DNA from 3 places in the Priestia sp. TRN 1309 genome. Region 3 is predicted to be linked to each of the others. Evidence: riboswitches for the same ligand, from Rfam matches in the RefSeq annotation. Region 3 holds a riboswitch; each other region holds the start of a gene.
The links. Region 3 has a riboswitch for cyclic di-AMP ahead of ACRPLQ_RS02395 (dicarboxylate/amino acid:cation symporter). Riboswitches for the same ligand answer to the same signal wherever they lie in the genome.
Positions count from the first base shown of each region.

Region 1 (7,800 bases), on a different contig from region 3:
ACGTGTTTACTGAGATTTCTGACGGAAAAATCGAAGAATAGCCAAAATATTGTACAAGGTTGTTAAGAGCCACGTCAATAAAAAGCCTAGGCCAAGTCCGATATTGGCATCTATATACGTATGCGTGAAGTTATCATATACGACGTAGGCAAGAGGAGCAATTGACAGTAAAAGGAGAAGAAAAAACAAAAGTGTTTTCCATCTGCTTAAAGTGAAGGTTAGATAAAAGAAAAGGAAAGCGGAAAACAATAGAAGACCGTCTCGAATAGCCCAAGGTAAAACGCCGATATGTGGATTAGCGAGAAGAAAGGTTGGAACAATTGAAAGGAGGAAAAGGAGAGACAGCAAAGTCACGTGAAGGGTGTTCTTTTTTGTAAAAGCCGGCACCAATAAAAACGCTGCCGTTGCACCTAAAAGAAAATTACAAATTAAAATAAACTCCATCCAAACACCTCATTTATCGAGTATTACTTTTAGTCTATTCAGGACGCTGTTAAAGTAGATAAAAAAAGCTGCGATGAACATCGCAGCTTTTGATCATTCGAATTTAAATCCTTGTTTTTCAAGCATCGCTCGAACTTCTGGATAATAAATGGTTTTGTAAATAGCGGATACAGTTTGTGACCAGTTGCGGTCATCTGCACCGTTTGTTCTCTTTTTCATATACTCTGCCATTTCAGCATCATAGTCTTGAATCAATGACTTTAAGTCATGATTATAGCTTTCACGATGGTGCACAGCAGCTTGTGGTAATCGAGGCTTTTTCGCAGAATGATCTGCCGGATGTCCAATGACAAGACCGCTTACTGGGAATACGTATTCCGGTAAATCTAGGAGTTCAATGACTTCTAGTGGCTTTCTGCGAATTCCGCCGATTGGTACTGTACCTAAACCGAGTGACTCTGCTGCAACTGTTGCTGCTTCTAAAGAAATTCCAGCATCGGTTGCCCCCACTAAAATTGACTCAAGTCCATCGGTTACGCCAAGAGGCGCATCGTTAAGCTCAGCTGCAATCTTAGCACGATTAAAATCTGCACAAAAGATTAAAAATAGAGGAGCTTGGTCAATCCACGCTTGGTTGCCTGCAAGCTCTGAAAGCTTTTTCTTCTTTTCTTTATCTTGGACGCTAATAATAGTTACTTGCTGTCCGTTAATAGAAGAAGCGGCTGACTGAGCAGATTGAATAATTGTATCTAAATGTTCGTCGCTTACTGCTTCGTCTGTATATTGACGGATAGAACGATGATCTTGAATTGTACGAATTGCTTCATTCATGATGCGTCATCCTTTCAAAGAAGTTATTTTTAGCCTTGTAATGTTTTTACATCTAAAGGTGCTACAAGTACGCCAGTTTGAGCAAATGCTACAAAACTTTGGAAATGAGCTGATTTATTGTGTGCTTGAATTGCTTCTTCGCTTTTCCACTCTTCAATCATCATAAATGTGTTAGGTGTAAAAGCATCTTCAAATAGTTGATAGTTGCTGTTTCCTTCTTCTTGTAAAGAATGCTTAATTAGTTCTTGTACGTTTTCTAAAAATTCTTCTCTTTTTGCTGGGTTAACTTTCATTGAAGCTTGTAAATGAATCATGGATGATTCCTCCTTTAATAATGATGGTGCTTTATATTATTTGTTTTGTTTTTAATCTTTCATTCAATTTACGATTAAAATGAAGATAAGTTCGAATATCATCGAACAATGAAACTATAACACCGATTAAATAACAGTGCAAGGAATTTAGTTCGAAAGTTATCGAACATTGATACACAAAAGAAGCTGTGTTATATTTTAAGCATGAGAAAACCTTATCAACCACCGAAATCTGAAATTAAATTAACGCCTATTTTACATGCGTTGAGTGATCCTAACCGGCTGCGAATTGTACAGTGTTTAGCGACAAGAAAGGAGCAGACCTGTTCGTATTATCAAAAATTAAATGTATCAAAATCAACGCTATCACATCATATTAAAGTACTTCGCGAAGCTGGAATTATCAAACTACGTATAGAAGGTACGCAGCACTATTATTCCTTGCGTTTAGAAGAACTTGAGGAACTGTTCCCAGGTCTGCTTCCTTCCATTATCAATATAGATGAGCAATTATTTTAAAAGCTGAACGATGTTTTGTTCAGCTTTTTTGTTCAAAATAAATGTGTCCATGCAGGCTGCATCCGGGATTAAAAGAAGAACGACAGTGAGGGCAAGTCGAGTTACAGGTTAAATATTCATTAATTGAGAGCTCATGTTTACATACTCCGCAAAGAATAGCTTTTTCATTAAACATAGATGTTGGCCATCTTTTAATGTCGTGATCCGCATGTGCGTTATGACATTGATAGCATGGATAATATGTATGACAGCAATAAAATTTTATTGCGATAATATCTTTATCCGTATGATAGTGCGTACAGCGCGTTTCGGAATCCACTGTGTCACCTTTTACTGCAGGTACAGATTTGTTCATTATCATCACTCCTTATGAAAAGTATAGCATGCTTTTATACGCCTTATCATACATATGTAAAAAGAAAAATGCTATAATAAAACCATCGTTTTACATGTCAGATTGCATGATAAAAAGATTAGATAAAAATTGATGTCAAAACAGATCGATTAAGTGATGCAAAGAGAGGAAGAAAAAATGAGTAAGCAAGTTATCGTTTTTACCGGAGGCGGAACAGCGGGGCACGTAACGCCAAACATTGCCATCATGAAAGAATTAGACAGTGAAAAATGGGATATCCATTATGTCGGTTCTCACAATGGTATTGAGAAAGAATTAATTACAAAATTAAACGTTCCATATCATGCGATTTCAAGCGGGAAGCTGCGTCGATACGTAGATATGGAAAATGTAAAAGATGTATTTCGAGTAGCAAAAGGGGTTGGCGATGCACGTCGCGTGCTGAAAAAACTAAAGCCTTCTCTTGTTTTTTCAAAAGGCGGTTTCGTCACAGTTCCTGTGGTAATGGCTGCTAAATCTTTAAACATTCCCGTGTTCATTCATGAAAGTGATTTAACACCGGGACTGGCAAATAAAATTGCGCAGAAATTTGCCACTAAAATTTTTACTTCTTTTGATGAAGCCGCAAACTACTTTCCAAAAGAAAAAGTGCAGGTTGTTGGTTCACCTATTCGAAAAGAGCTATTTAGCGGCAGCGCAGCGAACGGGGAAAGCTGGCTACGCTTTTATGATAAGCGCCCCATTTTAACAATTATGGGCGGAAGTTTAGGAGCACGCCGTATTAATGAAATCGTTCGAGAGTCTTTGCCTGAACTGCAAAAGAAATTCCAAATTGTACACCTTTGCGGAAAAGGCAATATTGATACAAGCCTTGAAAAAGAGTCAGGATACCGTCAGTTAGAATACGTAAACGAACAGCTTCCTGATGTTCTAGCGGCAACTGATTATGTGATTACACGCGGTGGATCCAATGCCATTTTTGAGTTTTTAGCTCTTCATAAACCGATGATGATTATTCCTTTATCAAAAGCACAGAGTCGCGGAGATCAAATTTTAAATGCACAATCCTTTAAGAAAAAAGGCTACTGTATGGTTGTAGAAGAAGAGCAGTTAACAAAAGAACTGTTTTTGCGTGAAGTAAATGAGCTTCAGCAGCAGGCAAGTACGATGAAGCGTACAATGCGTGAAGCAACAAAAACGGATGCCATTTCAATTCTTGTAAATGAAATTGAGAAAATGAGCTAAAAAAAGCGTTCTTATCTCCTCGATAAGAACGCTTTTTTTTTTCTGAAATTATTATTTTGAAATAATGAATAAAAATAGAAAAATAAAGCTTTTAAAATTTCAAAAAATGTTGTTGACAGTAAATTTTAACAGGAGTAAGATTACTCTCATGAAACGTTCCACTGTGAAACGCTGAGTCTTTTCTGAAAGAGAAGGAAAGAGCGGAGGACCCAATTATCAGGGGTGAATCTCTTAATTGAGTAGGGTTACTTTCTTGACCCGAACCCGTCAGCTAACTTCGTAAGCGTTAAGAGAGAGGATGGTGTAATCGTGGTCGTTTTCTATAACAGCGGATAGTACGCTCCTTTCAAAATATAGGTGAAAGGAGCGTCAGGATGCATTTATCTAAGCAAATGATTCAAATGATTGAATATCGGGCCATGTGCGATCAGCAATCTTTTGATCTAGCAAACCGCTATTTGTCTACGTTGGCTAATCAAAGTTTTAAACGCAGCAGTAAAAGTCAGCATTAAGTCTAAAAATTAAATAACAAAGATACGCTTAATCAATTATGAGCGGGGGACCCAATATTTTGTACGTATGTACTAGGGGTGAATCTCTTAACTGAGTAGGGTTACTTCCATAACCCGAATCCGACAGCTAACTCCGTAAGCGTTTTGGGAGTAAAAAATTCGTGTGAATCACGGCTTATTTGTCGTGCATTAAACCGCGGAAGAGAACTCTCTTCTGCGGTTTTTTAGTGGGAAAAATCAGCATCACGTCTCACGGTTAGCTTTTTTGGACGTGATGCTTTATGAAAAGAAACCGTCACTAAACTTAGAAGCTATCATTTTTGTTAGGAAACAGTTAGGAGGGAGCAACTTGGATATGATCATGCTTGGAACGCTTGTCATATTAACAGCTGCTATGTACGGAATTATTTGCTGGTCGTCTCATGTAGTAGATGAAAGAGAGGAGAAGTGAAAGTGTCGTTCATTTTGTTAGGTATTTCAGTTCTCGTTTTAATTTATTTAGTATATGTACTGTTAAATCCAGAACAATTTTAATAAGCGGAGGAATAAAAAGTGGGGATTTTTCTACTATCAGTTGCGCTGCTGCTTGTTTTTGTAGCGCTTATTGCAAAGCCCGTAGGTATTTATATAGCGAATGTGTTTTCAAACGATAAAAACACTAGCTTGATAGGAAAGATAGAAACGGTGATGTTTAAAGCAGCAGGAATTAAAGGGCTTAATCAGACGTGGAAGCAATATGCATTTGCTCTTGTTTTGGCGAATACGTTTATGATTTTTGTGGTGTACCTTATCTTCCGGTTTCAAGGGGTACTGCCGTTTAACCCAAGCCACATCAAAGGAATGGATCCGGCACTTGCTTTTAACACGGCCATTAGTTTTATGACAAATACGAACTTGCAGCACTACAGCGGCGAATCAGGTTTGTCCTATTTCTCGCAGATGGCCGCCATTGTATTTATGATGTTTGCTGCACCAGCAACGGCACTTGCAGTAGCAATCGCTTTTATTCGTGGGCTGGCAGGGAAAGAAATGGGAAACTTTTTTGTTGATTTTGTAAAGTCAATTACGCGTATTTTACTTCCTATCGCTTTTATAACAGGCATTTTATTTATGTTTTTAGGTGTCCCTCAAACGTTAAGCGGAACGGTTACTGCCCATACAATAGAAGGGGCAACACAGCAAATAGCAAGGGGACCAGTTGCTTCTTTTCTTTCAATTAAAGAGCTAGGAAACAACGGAGGGGGATTTTTTGGTGTCAATTCAGCTCATCCATTTGAAAATCCTAACGCGTTGAGCAATGTATTACAAATCGTCCTTATGCTTTTATTGCCAACAGCACTTCCTTTCACATACGGAAAAATGATCGGACAGCGTAAGCAAGGCCGCATCTTATTTGTAGCGATGAGTATGCTGTTTATCGTTATTTTAAGCACAGCGTTCGTAACAGAGTGGGGCGGCAATCCAAGACTTGATGCTTTTCATTTAAATGAAGCGAACGGTTATATGGAAGGGAAAGAAGTCCGTTTTGGTGTCGGCATGTCGACGCTTTACGCCATCGTGACGACAGCAAGTGAAACAGGTGCAGTCAACACCATGCACGATACTCTTACGCCTCTTACCGGGTTGTTAACGCTTGGAAATATGATGTTAAATACCGTATTTGGCGGTGTCGGAGCAGGATTTATGAATGTCATGATGTACGTCATTATCGCCGTATTTTTATCAGGTTTAATGGTTGGAAGAACACCAGAATACGTAGGTAAAAAAATTGAAGGAAAAGAAATGAAGCTAATCGCCGTGACGCTTATTTTGCAGCCGCTGCTAATTTTAGGAGGAACAGCTGTAGCACTTACCACTCATTTAGGAATGGAAGGTATATCAAATCCAGGCTTTCACGGGTTAAGTCAGGCACTGTATGAATTTACGTCGTCAGCAGCAAACAATGGATCCGGCTTTGAAGGACTCGGTGATGCAACGCCGTTTTGGAACATTTCAACGGGAATCGTTATGTATATTGGACGCTACTTCGGACTAATTACGATGCTGGCGGTATCGAGCTCACTAGCATCCAAACAGCTTGTTCCCGAAACACCTGGAACATTTAAAACAGATACGTCTTTATTTAGCGGCATTTTAATTGGAACTACCGTTATTGTAGGAGCACTTACGTTTTTCCCAGTGCTTGTGCTTGGGCCAGTTGCTGAGTATTTAACACTGTAATCAAGAAAGCGGAGGATCATAATGAATAAACGGAATTTTGCAAATAATATTGAATTGGATCACAACAGTCCCATTCAAGGTTCTGTAGATAAACAAGCTTCATCCATTTTTATTCAATCATTAAAACAGGCTTTTATCAAGCTAAGTCCAAGAACAATGATAAAAAATCCTATCATGTTCGTAGTAGAAATCGGGTTTGTTATTACACTTTTTTTAGCCGTTGTTCCAGACCTTTTCGGAGAAAGTACAGTAAGCGCAGGCTTTAATATTGCCGTATCTCTCGTGTTATTTTTCACCATTGTTTTTGCTAATTTTGCAGAAGCATTAGCAGAAGGTCGAGGAAAAGCACAGGCAAACTCATTAAAGCAATCGAAAGGGGATATTACGGCTAATAAAATTGAAAATGGGCAAATGATACAAGTTTCGGCATCGCAACTAAAAAAAGGAGATATCGTCGTCGTTTCACAAGGCGAAATGATTCCTGGAGATGGAGAAATTATTAAAGGACTGGCGTCCGTTGATGAATCGGCCATTACGGGGGAATCGGCACCTGTTATGAAAGAAGCAGGCGGGGATTTTAACTCTGTAACGGGAGGTACAAGAGTTGTCAGCGATGAAATTACAATTAAAATTACGTGTGAGCAAGGTGAATCGTTTTTAGATAAAATGATTTCGCTTGTTGAAGGAGCAGAGCGTCAAAAAACGCCAAATGAAATTGCGCTAAACACGGTTTTGACAAGTTTGACGATTATTTTTTTACTAGTTGTTGTGACGCTTCCTGTCTTTACAAACTATTTACATTTTCAACTCGACACGGCTATTTTAATTTCACTGCTCGTCTGCCTTATTCCTACGACGATTGGAGGATTATTATCGGCCATTGGAATTGCTGGAATGGATCGAGTCACGCAGTTTAACGTGATTGCTATGTCAGGAAAAGCAGTAGAAGCAGCTGGTGACATCAATACAATTATTTTAGATAAAACCGGCACCATTACGTTTGGAAACCGAATGGCTCATCAGTTAACGACTGTAGAAGGCGTAGACGAACGTGAACTGTACAAATGGGCGTTTGTTTCTTCTCTTTACGACGAAACACCAGAAGGACGCTCGGTGGTTGATTTTATCCAAACTCGCATGGGAGTAGAAGACCTTAGAAAAACGCAGGGAACGTTTGTAGAATTCAAAGCTGAAACGCGAATGAGCGGCATTGACTTACAGAATGTATCTGTACGAAAAGGAGCAGTGGACGCCGTCACGGCATGGGTAGAGTCAAATGGCGGGAAGGTTCCCTCTGATCTACAGCAAAAAGCGAACGAAATTGCAGGAGCTGGTGGCACGCCGCTTGCCGTCGCCGCCG
Region 1 covers NZ_JBOZGM010000002.1:2,581-10,380, forward strand. Annotated here, with positions in the region: gene ACRPLQ_RS07325 (hypothetical protein) at 7-444, opposite strand; gene nfsA (oxygen-insensitive NADPH nitroreductase) at 538-1,275, opposite strand; gene ACRPLQ_RS07335 (putative quinol monooxygenase) at 1,305-1,589, opposite strand; gene ACRPLQ_RS07340 (ArsR/SmtB family transcription factor) at 1,794-2,108, shown strand; gene ACRPLQ_RS07345 (CHY zinc finger protein) at 2,128-2,463, opposite strand; gene ACRPLQ_RS07350 (undecaprenyldiphospho-muramoylpentapeptide beta-N-acetylglucosaminyltransferase) at 2,641-3,708, shown strand; cyclic di-AMP (ydaO/yuaA leader) riboswitch at 3,868-4,010, shown strand; gene ACRPLQ_RS07355 (hypothetical protein) at 4,083-4,220, shown strand; cyclic di-AMP (ydaO/yuaA leader) riboswitch at 4,236-4,376, shown strand; gene kdpF (K(+)-transporting ATPase subunit F) at 4,674-4,754, shown strand; gene kdpA (potassium-transporting ATPase subunit KdpA) at 4,779-6,440, shown strand; gene kdpB (potassium-transporting ATPase subunit KdpB) at 6,462-7,800, shown strand, end outside.
Region 1: linked by a shared signal. The riboswitch ahead of kdpF (K(+)-transporting ATPase subunit F) and the one ahead of ACRPLQ_RS02395 (dicarboxylate/amino acid:cation symporter) in region 3 are both predicted to bind cyclic di-AMP.

Region 2 (7,800 bases), 130 kb from region 3:
TTCGCGCTTGATCTCTTTCCACTTTCCCTCTTCTAGCTGATTCATGACGTATTGTGCATGTATTCCCACCTGTTTGCCCTCCTTTTCCTCTTTATCATAAAGGATTTCTGCGCAAATGAAAAAAGTAAGTGTTCTTCATTCTTCACAAAAAACGTTACCATTAAAAAATAGGCAAATTTCTCAATCACTTAACCCAATTAGTACATAGGATATAGAGACTTTTATTAAAGGAGGTTACACATATGGGCGCAAAAGGCGGTTTTGGTTTTTCATTTATCGTTGTTTTATTTATCCTATTAGTAATCGTAGGGTGTTCTTGCTACTACTAATTTCTAGAGAGGATGAACATCATTCATCCTCTCCTATTTCAAAAAAAACCATGCTTTCGCATGGCTACATACCGATTAGATGAATGAGTAGAGGAACTCATTGTTCGGCAATATTGAAGAAATTTTTGGTTTTTACTTCCGCCTAGTATGCCCTTTTTGACGGGGGCTATGCGCAAATAAAGTTAACGTTTAAAAGCGAAAGCCAGACGCACCTACAATAACAAGTAAAACAAATAACACAACGATTAACGCAAAATTTTGTTTTCCCACGTACCATCCCTCACTTCCTGTTATCTGCTTTTAGTGTATGCAACAGCTTGGCAAAATGTTTAGGACAGGGGTGCGGATTTTTCCAATGAGAAAAACCTTCAAATTTCGCCAAAAAAAGTGAATCATATTTTTGTTTCTTTCGTTATATATAGTAAGAGATTTTTTTACTATAAAAAAGGAGGGGCTTTAATGCGCCGACATTCCAAATTGCCCATTGTTCTTGTTTTTGCCTTCTTTTTATTCATCGCAACTGTTTTGTGCGTAACCTCTTATATGTCTTGAACGTATAAATAATATAAAAAAATCGCCTCATCGAAGGCGATTTTTCTATCCTAGCATTATATCTTCGTTTGGATAGCGAACGGCTTCACGCTTTTGCTTAGATAATGAAAACGCAAGGGTTAATGGCCCCACTTTTCCTAAAAACATGATAAAGATAATAATCACGCGTCCAAAGTATGAAAGCTCAGGAGTTGCTCCCATCGATAACCCCACTGTTCCAAACGCAGAAACCACTTCAAACATAATTTTTATAAACGGCAGGTTTTCTGAGATATTTAATAGAAAAATGGCCCCAAACACAAACATAATCGAAATCATCGTAATGGCTAGTGCCTTAAACACATGAAGAGGAAGAAGCCGTCTCTTTAACAGCACAATATCTTCCCTGCTTCGTAAAAATGCCCATACAGAAAAGACAATCACCACAAACGTTGTTAGTTTAATACCTCCTCCTGTTGACGCACTTCCTGCACCTATGAACATTAACATAACCATTAAAAATATAGTGGAATCATGTAGACTTCCTATATCGATACTATTAAAACCTGCTGTGCGTGTTGTTACCGCTTGAAAATAAGACGCCCACACTTTGTCTCCTAATGACAAACTTCCAAGTGTATGTGAATTGCCGTACTCTAAGAAAAAAATAAAAAGCATGGCAATCACGTTAATGGCAAACGTGCTGATAATCATAATTTTTGAATGCAGCGTTAGTTTTTTATACGATTTTTTTACCCACATATCAGCAAGAACGGTAAATCCTAACCCACCAATAATAAACAAAAAGGAAATCGTTATGTTAATAATAGGATCTCCTACATACTGAACTAAGCTGTCAGATAATAGTCCGAACCCTGCGTTATTAAAAGCTGAAATTGAATGAAACAAGCTAAAGAATAGCCCCTTAGACCATCCGAATTCCGGAACCCAGCGTATCGCTAAAAAGATAAGTGCAACAAACTCAATTAAAAATGAAAAGATAAACAGCCTTTTAACTAGCAGGACAACTCCGCCGACGCTCGTTTGATTTAATGCCTGCTGAACGAGCATACGCTCTTTAAATCCAATTTTTTTACCTAGCATCATAAAAATCAGCACGGCAAATGACATAATGCCAAGACCGCCTATTTGAATTAACAGCATAATAATCGTTTGACCGATGACGGTAAAACGCGTACCTGTATCTACGACGGCTAAGCCGGTCACTGTCATAGCGGAAGTAGATGTAAAAAGGGCGTCTACCCACCTGATTGGCTCAGTAGTAGAAAAAGGCATCATTAATAAAAGAGCACCAATAATAATTCCTCCGCCAAAAATGGAGACAAGCAGCTGCGGCGGCGTAAGCCTAACAATTTTTTTTTTCATAAGTTAAACTCCTTCTTCTTCAAAACGGTTTAAATCGCGATTATGTCCGATAACAATCAGCATATCTCCTTGTTCAATTGTTTCATGCGCCGTAGGCGAAATCACCATTTCCCCGTCTTTTCGCTGAAAACCGATGATATTACAGCCGTACTTTGCACGAATATTTAAATCAAACAGCGTTTTATTATGAAGTTTCTTAGAAGCGACAATTTCAACAATACTATAGTCTTTAGACAGTTCAATATAGTCAATAATTTTTTCTGACACCACGTGATGAGCAATCCGCTTCGCAATATCGCGCTCAGGATGAATGACTTTGTCCGCTCCTATTTTCTCCAGCACTTTTTGATGATACATATTCACCGCTTTTACCCATACTTGCTTAACGCCCATATCTTTTAAAAGCATCGTTGCAAGCACGCTTGCTTCAATATCGTCTCCAAACGAAATAAGAGCATGATCAACGTTACGAATGCCTAGCCCTTTTAAGCTAGCTTCATCAATTGCGTTCGCTTGCACGACATATGTAGCTGAGTTGCTATATTTCTTTACTACCTCCTGATTGCGGTCAATAGCGAGCACATCCACATCCAAATTAGCAAACTCTTCAACCAAACTGCCTCCAAAACGACCTAATCCCAATACAGCAAACTGTTTTTTCATAATGTATTTATTCCTTTCTTCAACTGCTGTGTGTTCTCTTAGCTTATACTTTTTCTAAAAAATTACATGTTTTTCTTAAAAAAAGCGCAAAAAAACACAGGAAGGCTCCTGTGTTTTTTCACACTCTTCCCCCTCAAAACGCTTGCGAAGTTAGCTGTCGGGTTCGGGTTTTAAGAGTAACCCTACCTTTTTAAGGATTCACCCCGGAGCACAATATGTGCGTAAATAATGGGTCCTCCGCTCCGTAATGGATTAAGCGATTTTTATTCAAATGTCTATGATCTATTTTTTAGAATAATCGATTCGATTCATGATACGTTTCACTTCACGAAAGCTATCTTACTCCTGTGGATTTTGTCTGTCAAGATATTTTTAGGGAAGACATCACTTGCGCTGCAAACTGCAAAAATCATATAAATCTAAACTGACAATCAGTTTGTGAAATTGATCAAACAAATTAATAACGGCCAAAAGCTCTAATAGCTGCGTATCACTGTAAAATTTCTTTAATTGATCCATATCAGCATCCGTCAAATCCCTTGGACGCACTCGGTATACATCTATAAATCGAAACAGCAGTCGATCTTTTTCTTCCAGCTCTTTTTCTCTTAACACTTTTTGATTAAGCGTCTTATCGCCTACATATGACATGCTCATACACGTCTCACAGCCGTTAACACCTGCTAGATAAAGCCTGATTTTTTCCTTAGTCTCTCTTTTTACTATATCACTGTTCCAAAGCTTGTCGTATAGCTCATCATACAACCTTTTTACATCTGGAATTAAATTCAGTGCTTTTTCAAAATTTGTTCCCTCTTCGTTTGTTAACAAAACTCTTGCCATTTTTTACTCACTCCTTTTTAATTATTATAGTAAGAAAAATGGAGATTTCAGATAACAAATAAAACATATTATCTGCTATTACTAATCAAATGAAACATTAATATGAAAGAAGGTTTCCAATTGAAAATTGATGAAATTGATTTATCGATTTTGCAGGCACTGCAGCAAAACAGCCGTCTTTCCTTAAGAGAGCTAGGAAAACAAATTAACCTGTCTCCTCCTTCAGTGGCAGAGCGAGTAAGACAGCTAGAGAGCTTTGGTATTATAAAAGGATATACAATCGATATTGATTATGAAAAGCTGCAGTTGCCCGTCTCGTGTTTTATTGAAGTAACCATGAAAAACGGAGAGCACGAGCGTTTTAAACGATTTATTTCTCAGTATCCCTATGCTTTATTCTGTGAACGCATCGCCGGACAGGCTTGCTTCATTACAAAGCTTCAGCTTCCTCACCTGCACGTACTCGAGCAATTTATTAACGAAATTACACCTTATGCCAAAACGATTTCACACATCGCCCTTTCTCACGTGGAGATGTCTTCTGCATTATTGAGTCATTTAAAAGATGAAAAGTGATTGAAACATACGTTCACCGTACTAACGAAAAGATCCGAACGATTCATCGTTCGGATCTTCTTTCCACTAAACTACTTCTGTCCTAGCCTCTTTTATTCGTCCAAAAGCATAAAAAATAACCCTCCAAAGCTGGAGGGTATAAATTTTCCGAATAATGAAAGTTTTACAACTTCATTCTATCAGGTACCGACATTTCTGTCTACTTAAAAATGTAAAAGAGCTCTCTATTAATAGAAAGCTCTTTTACCTGCTTGTTTTTTGAAAACAATCAATCTATATAAAAGGGAACTACCTAAGGTTGAAAGTCACGTGAAACCTTGGCAGTTGATCCTGGATATACCGGTTGATATGATTCAAAACAAGTTCTTTCATCATTTCTTCTTTGACTTCTGATTCCGTTTTTTTATCTTTTTGTTTTAAAATAAGAATATAATAGACTTTACCCATTTTAATGGGCTTACTACACTCTCCGATGTGCTGTTTTTTTAAAACATCTATAAAAGAGGGAGATAGATTCGAAAGCTTTAGATTATCATCATTCTCTATTTTGCTGACGGTCTGGACATCAGCATATTTTTTTTGAACGTCTTGAAGCGATGTTCCTTTTTGCAGCTCAGCCGCAACGGTCTCGGCATCATGTAAAGTTGTAAAAGTTAGCTGCGAAAAAGATACGCGCGTTACATCATTCTCAATACGTGTATAGTAAGCGTCTAGTTCATCAGACGCAATTTGTTTACGGAAATATTCTTCTAATTTAAACTGATTTATTAGCTGTTTAGTTACATCGCTAGAACGAATGTGCAAGACTTCATAGCCTTGTTTTCTTGTATCTTCGTCATATGAACGTTTGATTTGTTTCCACATATCCTCGACTTTTTTCTGTACCGTGTCACTTGTCTTTAGATGCGAAATTAAGATTTTTTGCATGACAAGCTGCCGCAACAACTCTTTGCGGTAGCTTGTATCATTTAGCGGAGCATCGGGATTTAAGAACCCTTCAACTGCTAAAAAACGATTGAATTCAGCTCCTGTCACCTTTCCTCCTTCATACGCTGCCACTTCTTTAGCAGAAGATAGCTGACTAATTTCTACAGAAGGAAACATCGTGTTTGAATGCTTCCCTCCGCAGCCTGTTAAAAATCCGAACGCTGTTAATACTGCTAGCAGCAGCTTTAACGGTGCTGAACTCATCCATTGTTATCCTGCTGCTCTGAAAGCTTCAGAGAAATAGTTTGTTTTTTTCCATTTCGGTACACGTCTAATTTTACCGTGTCTCCTACTTTGCGTTTTGTGTATAGATATTGACGTAAATCACTGGATGTTTTGACTTCATTTCCATCGATGGCAACAATCACGTCTTTTGATTGTAAACCAGCATCAGAAGCAGAAGAGAATGGTTCAACCGTCGTTACGACAACTCCTTCAGACGTATCGCTTGTTAGGCCTAGCTGATCTTGTTTTGTTGCAGCTGAAAGCTGACCTACATCTTGAAGACCTACCCCCATATATGGACGCGTTATTTTTCCGTTTTTCATCAGCTGTTCAATTGTTGGCTGCACTTCATCACTTGGAAGAGCAAAGCCGATTCCTTCTACATTGTCTTCTGAAATTTTCATACTGTTGATACCAACTACTTCACCGGAAGAATTGATCAAGGCACCGCCGCTGTTTCCTGGATTAATCGCCGCATCCGTTTGAATTGCATCTACGTTCCAATTCTCTGAAATAGGGACAGAGCGTTTTGCTGCGCTCACGATACCTTGTGTGACCGTACGAGAAAATTGTTCACCAAGAGGGTTTCCGATTGCAAGAACCGTTTCACCCGCCACTAAATCTGATGATTTTCCGAACTTCGCCACTTGTTCAACATTTTTGTCGGACATTTCAAGCACCGCTAAATCCGTTAGCGCGTCAGCTCCGACAATTTTAGCTTTTTCTTTTTGTCCGTTTGAAAGTGACACTTCTACTTCGCTTGCGCCGTCAATAACGTGGTTATTAGTCACAACGTAGGCTTTTCCATTTTCTTTTTTGAAAATAACACCGGAACCCGTTCCTGCTTCTTGCGTTTGGGTATCTCCAGAAAATGGATTTGTTTGCTGTTGAATATTGTTCACGCCTACAACAGCAGCTGATACTTTATTTACAACTGAAACAAGATCTGACTGATTCACGGTTGTGCTTACTGTTCGAGGCGTTGTGCTCGTTGTTGTTGCCGTTTGAGTCTGCGTTGTTTGATTCGCTGTTTGCGTATCCGCTGAATCCATTAACCCTAGCTGCGGAGCGCCGTATAGCACAATTCCTCCCCCTAGCACTGCTCCCGCGATGGAAGATGCGATCACTGGAAATAAGCGTCTTCTTGGAGGCTGTGATGATGACGCAGGCTGATACTGATCGTAGCGCTGCTGGCGGTTTTCATATTCTTCTTTTCGTTCTTGCTCTCTTTCATAATCACGTGGATCCATGAAAAACACTCCTTTTAACGTAGCAAATTTTATGTTATCTATACTATAAAATAAAAGTTTGGGATAAGTATCAAAACAATGTGTGAAATTGTGAAAAATTTCTTTATAACAGCAAACACGTAGTATAATAGCGGGTACATAAACCTTTAAAAAAACGCGCATAGATGGCGCAATATGCTTTATTTACCTTAATTTTCATATATTCAGAGGAAGGTGTCAAATTTGAGCTTTACACTATATTTAGTAGAGGATGAACAAAATTTAAACGAAGTTTTAACCCTTTACCTTCAAAAAGAAGGCTGGGACGTTCGCTCATTTTTTAACGGCACGGACGCAAAAGAAATGATTGCAACTCCTCCGCACCTGTGGATTTTAGATATTATGCTGCCTGATATTGACGGGTATCAGCTCATTCGCGAAATCAAGCAGCAAACGCCACATGTGCCTGTTATTTTCATTTCAGCACGCGATGCCGATATTGACCGGGTTCTTGGACTTGAAATGGGCAGCGACGACTATTTATCAAAGCCTTTTTTGCCTCGTGAACTAGTTATTCGAGCAAACAAACTGCTAAACCTCGTATATGGTTCCAATCAAAAGAAAACCGATACCATTACGCTGACTCCTTATGAAATCGATTTACATACGCGTACAGTCAGTGAAAATGGAAAGCCGATTGATTTGACGTCTAAAGAATTTGATTTTCTTGTCACTATCTCAAAAGACCTTGGACAGGCTTTTTCAAGGGAGCAGCTGTTGAATCTCATTTGGGGAGAAGATTATTTCGGCACAGACCGAGTGGTGGATGATTTAGTGAGGCGCGTGCGTAAAAAAATGCCGCAAGCACGAATTGAAACGATTTACGGATACGGATACCGGATGATGAAAGCATGAAAAACAAGTCGCTTGCATTTCAAATTTGGCTCGTCATCTCGGGTATTTTACTGCTCATTTCAATTTTGCTCGCTATTTTATTCCCAACGACGCTCAGGCAGTTCTTCACGAATGAA
Region 2 covers NZ_JBOZGM010000001.1:598,727-606,526, reverse strand. Annotated here, with positions in the region: gene ACRPLQ_RS03105 (tetratricopeptide repeat protein) at 1-69, opposite strand, end outside; gene ACRPLQ_RS03100 (YjcZ family sporulation protein) at 243-329, shown strand; gene ACRPLQ_RS03095 (YjcZ family sporulation protein) at 519-599, opposite strand; gene ACRPLQ_RS03090 (TrkH family potassium uptake protein) at 927-2,246, opposite strand; gene ACRPLQ_RS03085 (potassium channel family protein) at 2,250-2,909, opposite strand; cyclic di-AMP (ydaO/yuaA leader) riboswitch at 3,034-3,178, opposite strand; gene ACRPLQ_RS03080 (carboxymuconolactone decarboxylase family protein) at 3,294-3,752, opposite strand; gene ACRPLQ_RS03075 (Lrp/AsnC family transcriptional regulator) at 3,873-4,328, shown strand; gene ACRPLQ_RS03070 (peptidyl-prolyl cis-trans isomerase) at 4,617-5,519, opposite strand; gene ACRPLQ_RS03065 (S1C family serine protease) at 5,516-6,790, opposite strand; gene ACRPLQ_RS03060 (response regulator transcription factor) at 7,013-7,684, shown strand; gene ACRPLQ_RS03055 (sensor histidine kinase) at 7,681-7,800, shown strand, end outside.
Region 2: linked by a shared signal. The riboswitch ahead of ACRPLQ_RS03085 (potassium channel family protein) and the one ahead of ACRPLQ_RS02395 (dicarboxylate/amino acid:cation symporter) in region 3 are both predicted to bind cyclic di-AMP.

Region 3 (7,800 bases):
CGGATACACTGTGAAGATTTGACGGTAGAGCTGAGAAAGTTGTTTGGCGTCAGATGAAATGGCTCGGCGCATGATCAGTTGATTCGATAAAGGAGAATAATCAGATGTCGGCAAATTCAAAACATCTTGAAGCAGCTCTGTTTCTTTTAACGTCTCCCCGCTGTCTCGGCGGGATTGAGACGTATAGTAGCATAAAAGATACGCGTCGCTTCCGTTAAAATAGTAGGGAACAGTTGCTTCTAAAGAAAATCCCAAGCTCATCCAGTCCAACAGATGTTCGGCACGTGCTTTTATAATCCACTTTTCGTACGTTGCCTTATCCATTTCTTTATATATATAGCTGTAAATATCGTTCACATTTCCCCGGTAATCATCCATTCTCAGACGCTTGTTACATTCATCTAAAAAAAGAGTCATAGCAAAGGTTGGTTGACAAATAGTTTCTTGTTTCGCCATTTGTTTGTATCCTCTCCCTTTTTAGCTTAGTCCGCAATACTGCACCAGTCTGCTACGGTGAGCGCAATAATTTCTGCTGCATCAAGCATCGTTTGAATACAAATATACTCATTTGGAAAGTGGGCTACTTCTGTTACTCCTGGTCCAAACACAACTGTTGGAATATCTCCAACTTGTGACAATATCCCTCCGTCCGTTCCCCAAGGAGATGCTTCAATGATCGGCTGTTTCTGTTTCACATGATAAAAAGAGGACGAAAGAGAGGTCATAAGCGGATGCTCTAATTCAATTTCACCAGGAAGCCAGTGGGCCCCAAACCATTCCAAGTCGACAGGATGCTCAGCAAACCACTCATCACACTGAGGCAAAAGTTCAAGCCACGATTTCATTTCCGCTCTGACATTTTTCATTTTTTCATGCGGAGCAACTCCTATCCTGCCTTCTAATACTACTTGATCAGCAACTGAAGAAGGCCACGTTCCTCCTTGTATATTTCCGATATTAATGGGCACGGGAATGGGAATTTTATTATAGAGCGGGTCTGTAATTCGGCTGTTTCTCTCTTTTTCAAGACCCTCAATATGTTTAAGCACAACAGCTGCTTTTTCAATGGCACTCACGCCTTCATACCGAGTCCCTCCATGTGCTGCTACTCCATGTACGGTCACGCGAAACCACATCGAGCCTTGTTGTTTAGGAAAGATCTTCATGTTGGTTGGTTCTGGAATAATGGCACCATCTGCTTTATACCCTCTAAGCACGCAGGAAAGTGTTCCTGCCCCTCCGCTTTCCTCTTCTACTACGCTTTGAAAAATAACATCTCCTTTTAATGAAATACCTAGCTCTTTTAATGCTTGAATCGCTAAAAGTAACGACACATTTCCTCCTTTCATATCCGTTGCACCGCGCCCATATAAGTTTCCATCTTTTACAACGGCCGTATAAGGGTCTTCCTTCCACTGTGAAAGATCGCCGGGAGGCACAACATCAATATGTCCGTTTAAAATGATGGATTTTCCCCCACCTTTTCCTTTTAACACGCCTACCACATTCGGGCTATCTCGGAAACTAGAACGGTTGGAGGCAAAAGCTTCATGGGTACGAAGTGTTTTTTCGTCTGGTTCCCATATATCAATATCTAACTGCAGCTGTCGAAGGCGTTCAATGACAATTGCCTGCGCATGCTTTTCAGAACCCTGTACGCTTGCTTCTTCTACGAAACGCTTGAGTAAACGCACTGCACTTTGACGATGCTCTGTCATCCAGTTATGAATAGATTGCTGTATGTTCATGTAATGGTCCTCCTTATCGTATCGTAATCAATTGATCACTCAGGCGAACTGTCGCTTCTGTTGAACTCAAAATATCCTCTACGGTATAAGGAGACATTAACTCGGTTAGAAGAAGCGCATCTTTTTCTACTTTAAAAACCGCCCGATCCGTAATAACTAATCCCACGCAGCCCGAAGCAGTAAGAGGTAAAGAGCATGTCTTGACCAGTTTTGGTTCTCCTGTCTTGCTCGTATGATTCATTAGCACAATGACTTTTTTCGCTTTTTGAGCTAATTCCATCGCTCCTCCCATCCCAGGAACTCGCTTACCTGGCACAATCCAATTAGCTAAATCCCCTTTTTCACTCACTTCTAACGCACCAAGAATGGTCATATCGACGTATCCTTTTCGAATCATCGCGAAGGCTGTAGCACTATCACAGTATGAAGCCCCTTGAACAGTAGTTGTTGGATAGCCTGCTGCATTGCAGACATTCTCATCTTCTTCACCTAAAGGAGGCGAAGATCCTAACCCTAAAATTCCGTTTTCAGCATGAAACATCACATGAACAGCGCTTGGTACATAATTAGGAATAAGAGAAGGAATGCCAATCCCTAAGTTAACAATCATGCCGTTTTTGATTTCAGCCGCAGCACGTCTTGCAATACGATGACGAATATCTATTCCCAAACCCATTTCCAATTCACTCCTTTTGAAGGCACAATATAATCCACAAATACGCCTGACGTCATCACATTCTCTGGGTCAATGTCGCCAAGAGGAACGATTTCCTCCACTTCAGCAATAGTTATACGACCTGCCATAGCCATTAATGGATTAGTGTTTCGAGCGCTTTTATCATAGAGCAAGTTGCCGAATGGATCTGCTTTTTTTGCATATACAAAAGCCACGTCGGCTGTGAGCGGTTTTTCAACTAAAAATGTCTTGCCGTCTACTTCCACTTTTTCTTTTCCAAATTGAATAATGTCATTTTCTATTCCTACATCAATCAGTACTCCTCCAAGTCCAACTCCCCCCGCTCGAATCCGTTCAGCAAGCGTTCCTTGAGGAGAAAACTCAACTTTCAGCTTTTCTTCTGTCATCAGCGTTCCAGCCACGGGATTCGATCCAATGTGAGAAGCGATCAGTTTTTGAATTCTTCCTTGACTTACTAATTTTCCCGCACCAATATGAGGAAAGCCTGAATCATTACATATCAGTGTGAAATTTGATTTTTCGCTTTCAATAAGGCCGTCAATGAGAGAAGGCGGACTGCCTACGCCTCCAAACCCTCCTATCATCAGCGTAGCAGCATGATCCACGTATTCAATTGCTTGTTCCACAGTTGTAATCTTTTGAAATGAGTTTTCGACCTTTGTCACTTATTTCACCTCATTTCCCTGTTTTTCATTTTGTACTTCATACAATGTTTTCGAAAGCAACACGACCGCTTCATCAAGTTGGCGATGAGTAATCGTAAATGGCGGCGCAATAATAATACCGTCTCCTTCTACTCCATCTGTTCCTGCTTGTGAAGGATAAAGGAGAAGACCATTTTTATGGGCTTTACTTATTACGCGCGCCGTCATATTTTCGGAGGATGAAAAAGGCTCCTTCGTTTTTGGATTTTGTACAAGCTCAAGACCAACTAGTAAGCCTTTGCCACGAATATCACCAATGATAGGGTAAAGAAGTTGAAGCTCCTTCAATTTTTTTACTAAATAGGCTCCTTTCAGCGCTACTTGTTGAACAAGATCGTTCTTTTCAATATAGGCTAAGACAGCTAGCCCTACAGCCGCTGACAGCGGATTAGCGCTTAGCGTATGGCCGCTCATAATTAATTTGGATCCGTTCATGATAGGTTCAATCGTTTTGCTGCTAGCTAACGTAACGGCTATCGGTGTATATCCTGCTCCCACTCCTTTTCCAAGCGTCATGATGTCTGGTTTAGCTCCCCAGTGCTCATATGCAAACATCACGCCTGTACGCCCAACTCCAGTCATGACTTCATCGGCTATCCATAACACATCATATTTATCACAAATTTCTCTTATCACTTCATAATAACCGGGTGGAGGTGTAAGAGCTGCTCCGGCAGCTCCTACAATGGGCTCTGTAATAAAAGCAGCAATATGTTCAGGGCCGGTTCGTTTGATAACTGTTTCCAATTCGTGTGCACAAGCAAGATTACAGGATGGATAGGTTTGATGAAACGGACATCGATAGCAATAAGGAGGTGAAACCGAAGGATAATCTTCAAGCAAAGACGAGAAACGTTTTCGTCTTCCAACGTGCCCTGACATAGACAGCGCTCCTATTGTAATACCGTGATAGCTCATCCAGCGTGACAAAACCTTTGTTTTGGTTGGCTTTCCTTGCTCTTGAAAATGCTGAATGGCTGTTTTCATAGCCGTTTCAGTCGCTTCTGTCCCGCTGTTAACAAAAAAGCTCCACTGGAAATGATTGCTGCTTAATTCACATAGTTTCTTAGCTAAGGCTTCCGTCGGATCGCTTGTAAACTGCGACCGATATACAAACGCAACTTTCTGTGCCTGATCCGTCATCGCATCAATAATTTCTTTTACGCCGTGTCCGATACTTGCTGTAACTGCCCCTGACGAAGCATCTATGTACTTTTTTCCATCTTGGTCGTACAAATAAATTCCTTTTCCATATGAAATAACTGGGTAGTCGTCGTCGAGCAGCGGCTTTATCACATGGGTCTTATTCATTTCCGCACTCTCCTTTCAAACACATACTCTTATTAAACTGTATGCTGAAAAGAAGAGTTTCTTGCCAATAAAAAAAGCCCTAGCATATAGCTAGAGCTTTTACATTTATTAAGCCGATTGCGTTACAGATTTATCGATACGCTTTGCTTCTGACTCAGCCACAATAACGGCACACGCAGCGTCTCCCGTAATATTTACAGATGTACGAAGCATATCAAGCAAGCGATCAATCCCGATAATCAATCCGATACCTGCTACAGGCAGGCCAACCGAACTCAATACCATCGCTAGCATAATGAGACCAACTCCCGGCACGCCTGCTGTACCAATACTAGCAAGCACCGCTGTTAATACAACCGTCACAAGAGCACCCAGCGACAGGTCAACGCCGTATACTTGCGCAATAAAAATAGTCGCGACACCTTGCATAATTGCTGTTCCATCCATGTTAATGGTAGCACCTAACGGCTGAACAAAACTGCTGATGGACTCCGGGACACGAAGATTTTTTTGAGCCACATTCATTGAAATCGGAAGCGTTGCACTACTGCTTGATGTACTGAATCCAACTGTCATCGCAGGAGCAAAACCTTTAAAAAATTCAATAGGGTTACGTCTGGCCATAAGAGCGACTGACCCCCCATATGTTACAATCGAATGGATGAACAGTGCGAGCACGACTACAATCATGTAAAGCCCCATCGCTTTAATTGCCTGCCAGCCTTGACTTCCAACCGCTGTTGCAAGAAGCCCAAATGTTCCGTAAGGAGCAAACTTCATCACTAGATTTACAAGGTACATCATCAATTCATTGCCTTGCTCGAGTAAATTATAAAGCCCTTTGGTTTTACTTCCAAGCATCGTAATACCAAAACCGATAAAGATAGAGAAAACGATAAGTTGAAGCATATTCCCTTCAGCCATCGCTTGGATTGGATTGACTGGAATCATATTTAAGAATGTCTCTCCAACCGGCGGTGCTTTTTCAGCTTCAAAAGAAGCGTTTTTTGTATCAAAAGATCCAAATGTTCCTGGTTTAATAACAAACGCTAATAATAAACCAATTACAATAGCAACGGTTGTTGTCACTAGGAAGTACGAAACTGTTTTTGCCCCGATTCTTCCCAGTTTTTTAGGATCTCCTAAACCTGCTACGCCTAACGTGATAGAGAAAAACACAATTGGTACAACAAGCATTTTAATTAAGCTTAAGAAAATTTGCCCAAGCGGCGTAAACAAGTACTTGTCCAGCGGAGCAAAAGCACTTGGAGCAAAAGCATTAATCAACACTCCTACAACAGCACCAGCAATTAGCGCGATAATGATCTTTGTCGATAGCTTCATAGATTTACCTCCCATAAATAAATTATATTAGAATGATTCTAACTACTATACTTATTTTACCATGCATTGAGGGTGATAACACTCAAAATATACAATATATTAAAAATTTTCAGATTAATAGTTTAGGAATATTTTTAGCTATACAAAAAACCATGAGAATATCATGGTTTCATAGACCTGTTATTCCCTCACTGAATGCTTACGGAGTTAGCTGTCGGATTCGGGTACGTGAGTTACCCTACTTGATTCATTCAAGATTCACCCCAAGTACATTACGCACAAATATGGGTCCTCCGTTCTCTTATAAAACAAAAGAGATTAAGCAAATAATTTTCTTTAATATTTTTGCATGATAATAATTGTTACTTTAATTAAAATTCATTTTATGTATTCCTGTCAAGTTTTTATTCAAAAATAATGCATGATTTTATCGTAAAAAGTTGAGAATTGTTATATTTTAAAATATTTACACCATATTTCAATAAACCAAAAACACCTATTTAACAAGACTTACAATCTAATGAATAAAAAATTAATTCAAAAAATAGTTTATAAAGTGAACTTTCTTCTCATTAATATCATTCATAAATATGTATAATTATTCTAATATCCATGTACTTTACTGCTTCCATAAATATTTTACTTATCAAAAAAATAACTCTTTCCAACTGTTGATTTTATCCTTGTACTGCTTGATATACACTCCCTAAAATTTCACTGACTTTATTGATGCGAAGAAATCGACATTATCAATTCCCCTTATTCTACTTAATTCTGCTCAAGATAGAAGTATAGATTTCCTACTATCTTTTAAAAAAGGAGCGGGTAATTATCGTATAAAACTATCGGAGTTGGAGCGGTACAAGTTCTTTACTTTTTACTTATTCCCTCTCGTTATTTAACCCATAAAAAAAAGAGGCCGTGACGGCCTCTTTTTTTATACAGTAACAGGTTCAGAACTTGCTTTACGATTCTTTAATTTTTCAACAATGTCACGCGCTACCCACACACCACACGCACTTGCCTGCGCGAGTCCTCGCGTAATACCAGCTCCGTCTCCTCCCACGTATAAACCGGAAATTTCAGTTTCAAACTTATCGTTTAACTTCGGACGGGCGGAGTAAAATTTCGCTTCCACACCGTAAAACAGCGTATGTTCAGATGCTAACCCAGGCGTTACATGATCCAGTGCTTCTGTCATTTCAATTAAGCTTTTCATTGTATTGTATGGAAGCACTAAACCCAAATCACCAGGGACAGCTTCTTTTAACGTTGGTTCTAAAAAGCCTTCTTTAATTCGATTCGCTGTTGAACGGCGCCCCTTTAAAATATCTCCATACTTTTGAACAACTAAGCCTCCGTTTGACAGCATATTAGCTAATCTTGATACTTCGTGCGCATATTCGTTCGGCTGATCAAATGGATCCGAAAATTTATGAGAAACAAGCAGCGCAAAGTTCGTATTTTGACTTCCAAGCTTCGGATCTTTGTATGCGTGTCCATTTGCTAACATAATCCCTGAATGATTCTCTACTACCACATGCCCTGAAGGATTGCTGCAGAACGTTCTGACTCTTGTACCTACAGACGTATTGTAAATAAATTTCCCTTCGTACAAGTGCTTGTTGATTTCTTCCATAACAACGTTAGATGTTTCTACTCGAACACCGATGTCTACTTGATTGTTAATCATTTTCAAACGGCGTTTTTTTAGTAAGTCGCTCATCCACTTCGAGCCGTCTCGACCTGGTGAAACCACGACTTTATCAGCCGTAATTCTGTCACCATTCTTCAATTCAATACCGCGCACGATATGCTGACCATCTTCTTTTTCTGTTATTAAATCGGCTACTTCCGTTTTATACTGCATATCAATTTTTTCTTTTAAGTATTCATAAATGCTTTTTAAAATTTCTAAATTTTGCTCTGTTCCTAAATGACGCACTTGGGCACGCAATAGCTTTAATCCTGCTGCGTATCCGCGTTTTTCAATTTC
Region 3 covers NZ_JBOZGM010000001.1:471,482-479,281, reverse strand. Annotated here, with positions in the region: gene ablB (putative beta-lysine N-acetyltransferase) at 1-456, opposite strand, end outside; gene ACRPLQ_RS02415 (peptidase) at 483-1,748, opposite strand; gene ACRPLQ_RS02410 (3-oxoacid CoA-transferase subunit B) at 1,762-2,424, opposite strand; gene ACRPLQ_RS02405 (CoA transferase subunit A) at 2,409-3,110, opposite strand; gene ACRPLQ_RS02400 (aspartate aminotransferase family protein) at 3,111-4,460, opposite strand; gene ACRPLQ_RS02395 (dicarboxylate/amino acid:cation symporter) at 4,569-5,804, opposite strand; cyclic di-AMP (ydaO/yuaA leader) riboswitch at 5,985-6,139, opposite strand; gene ACRPLQ_RS02390 (NAD(P)/FAD-dependent oxidoreductase) at 6,742-7,800, opposite strand, start outside.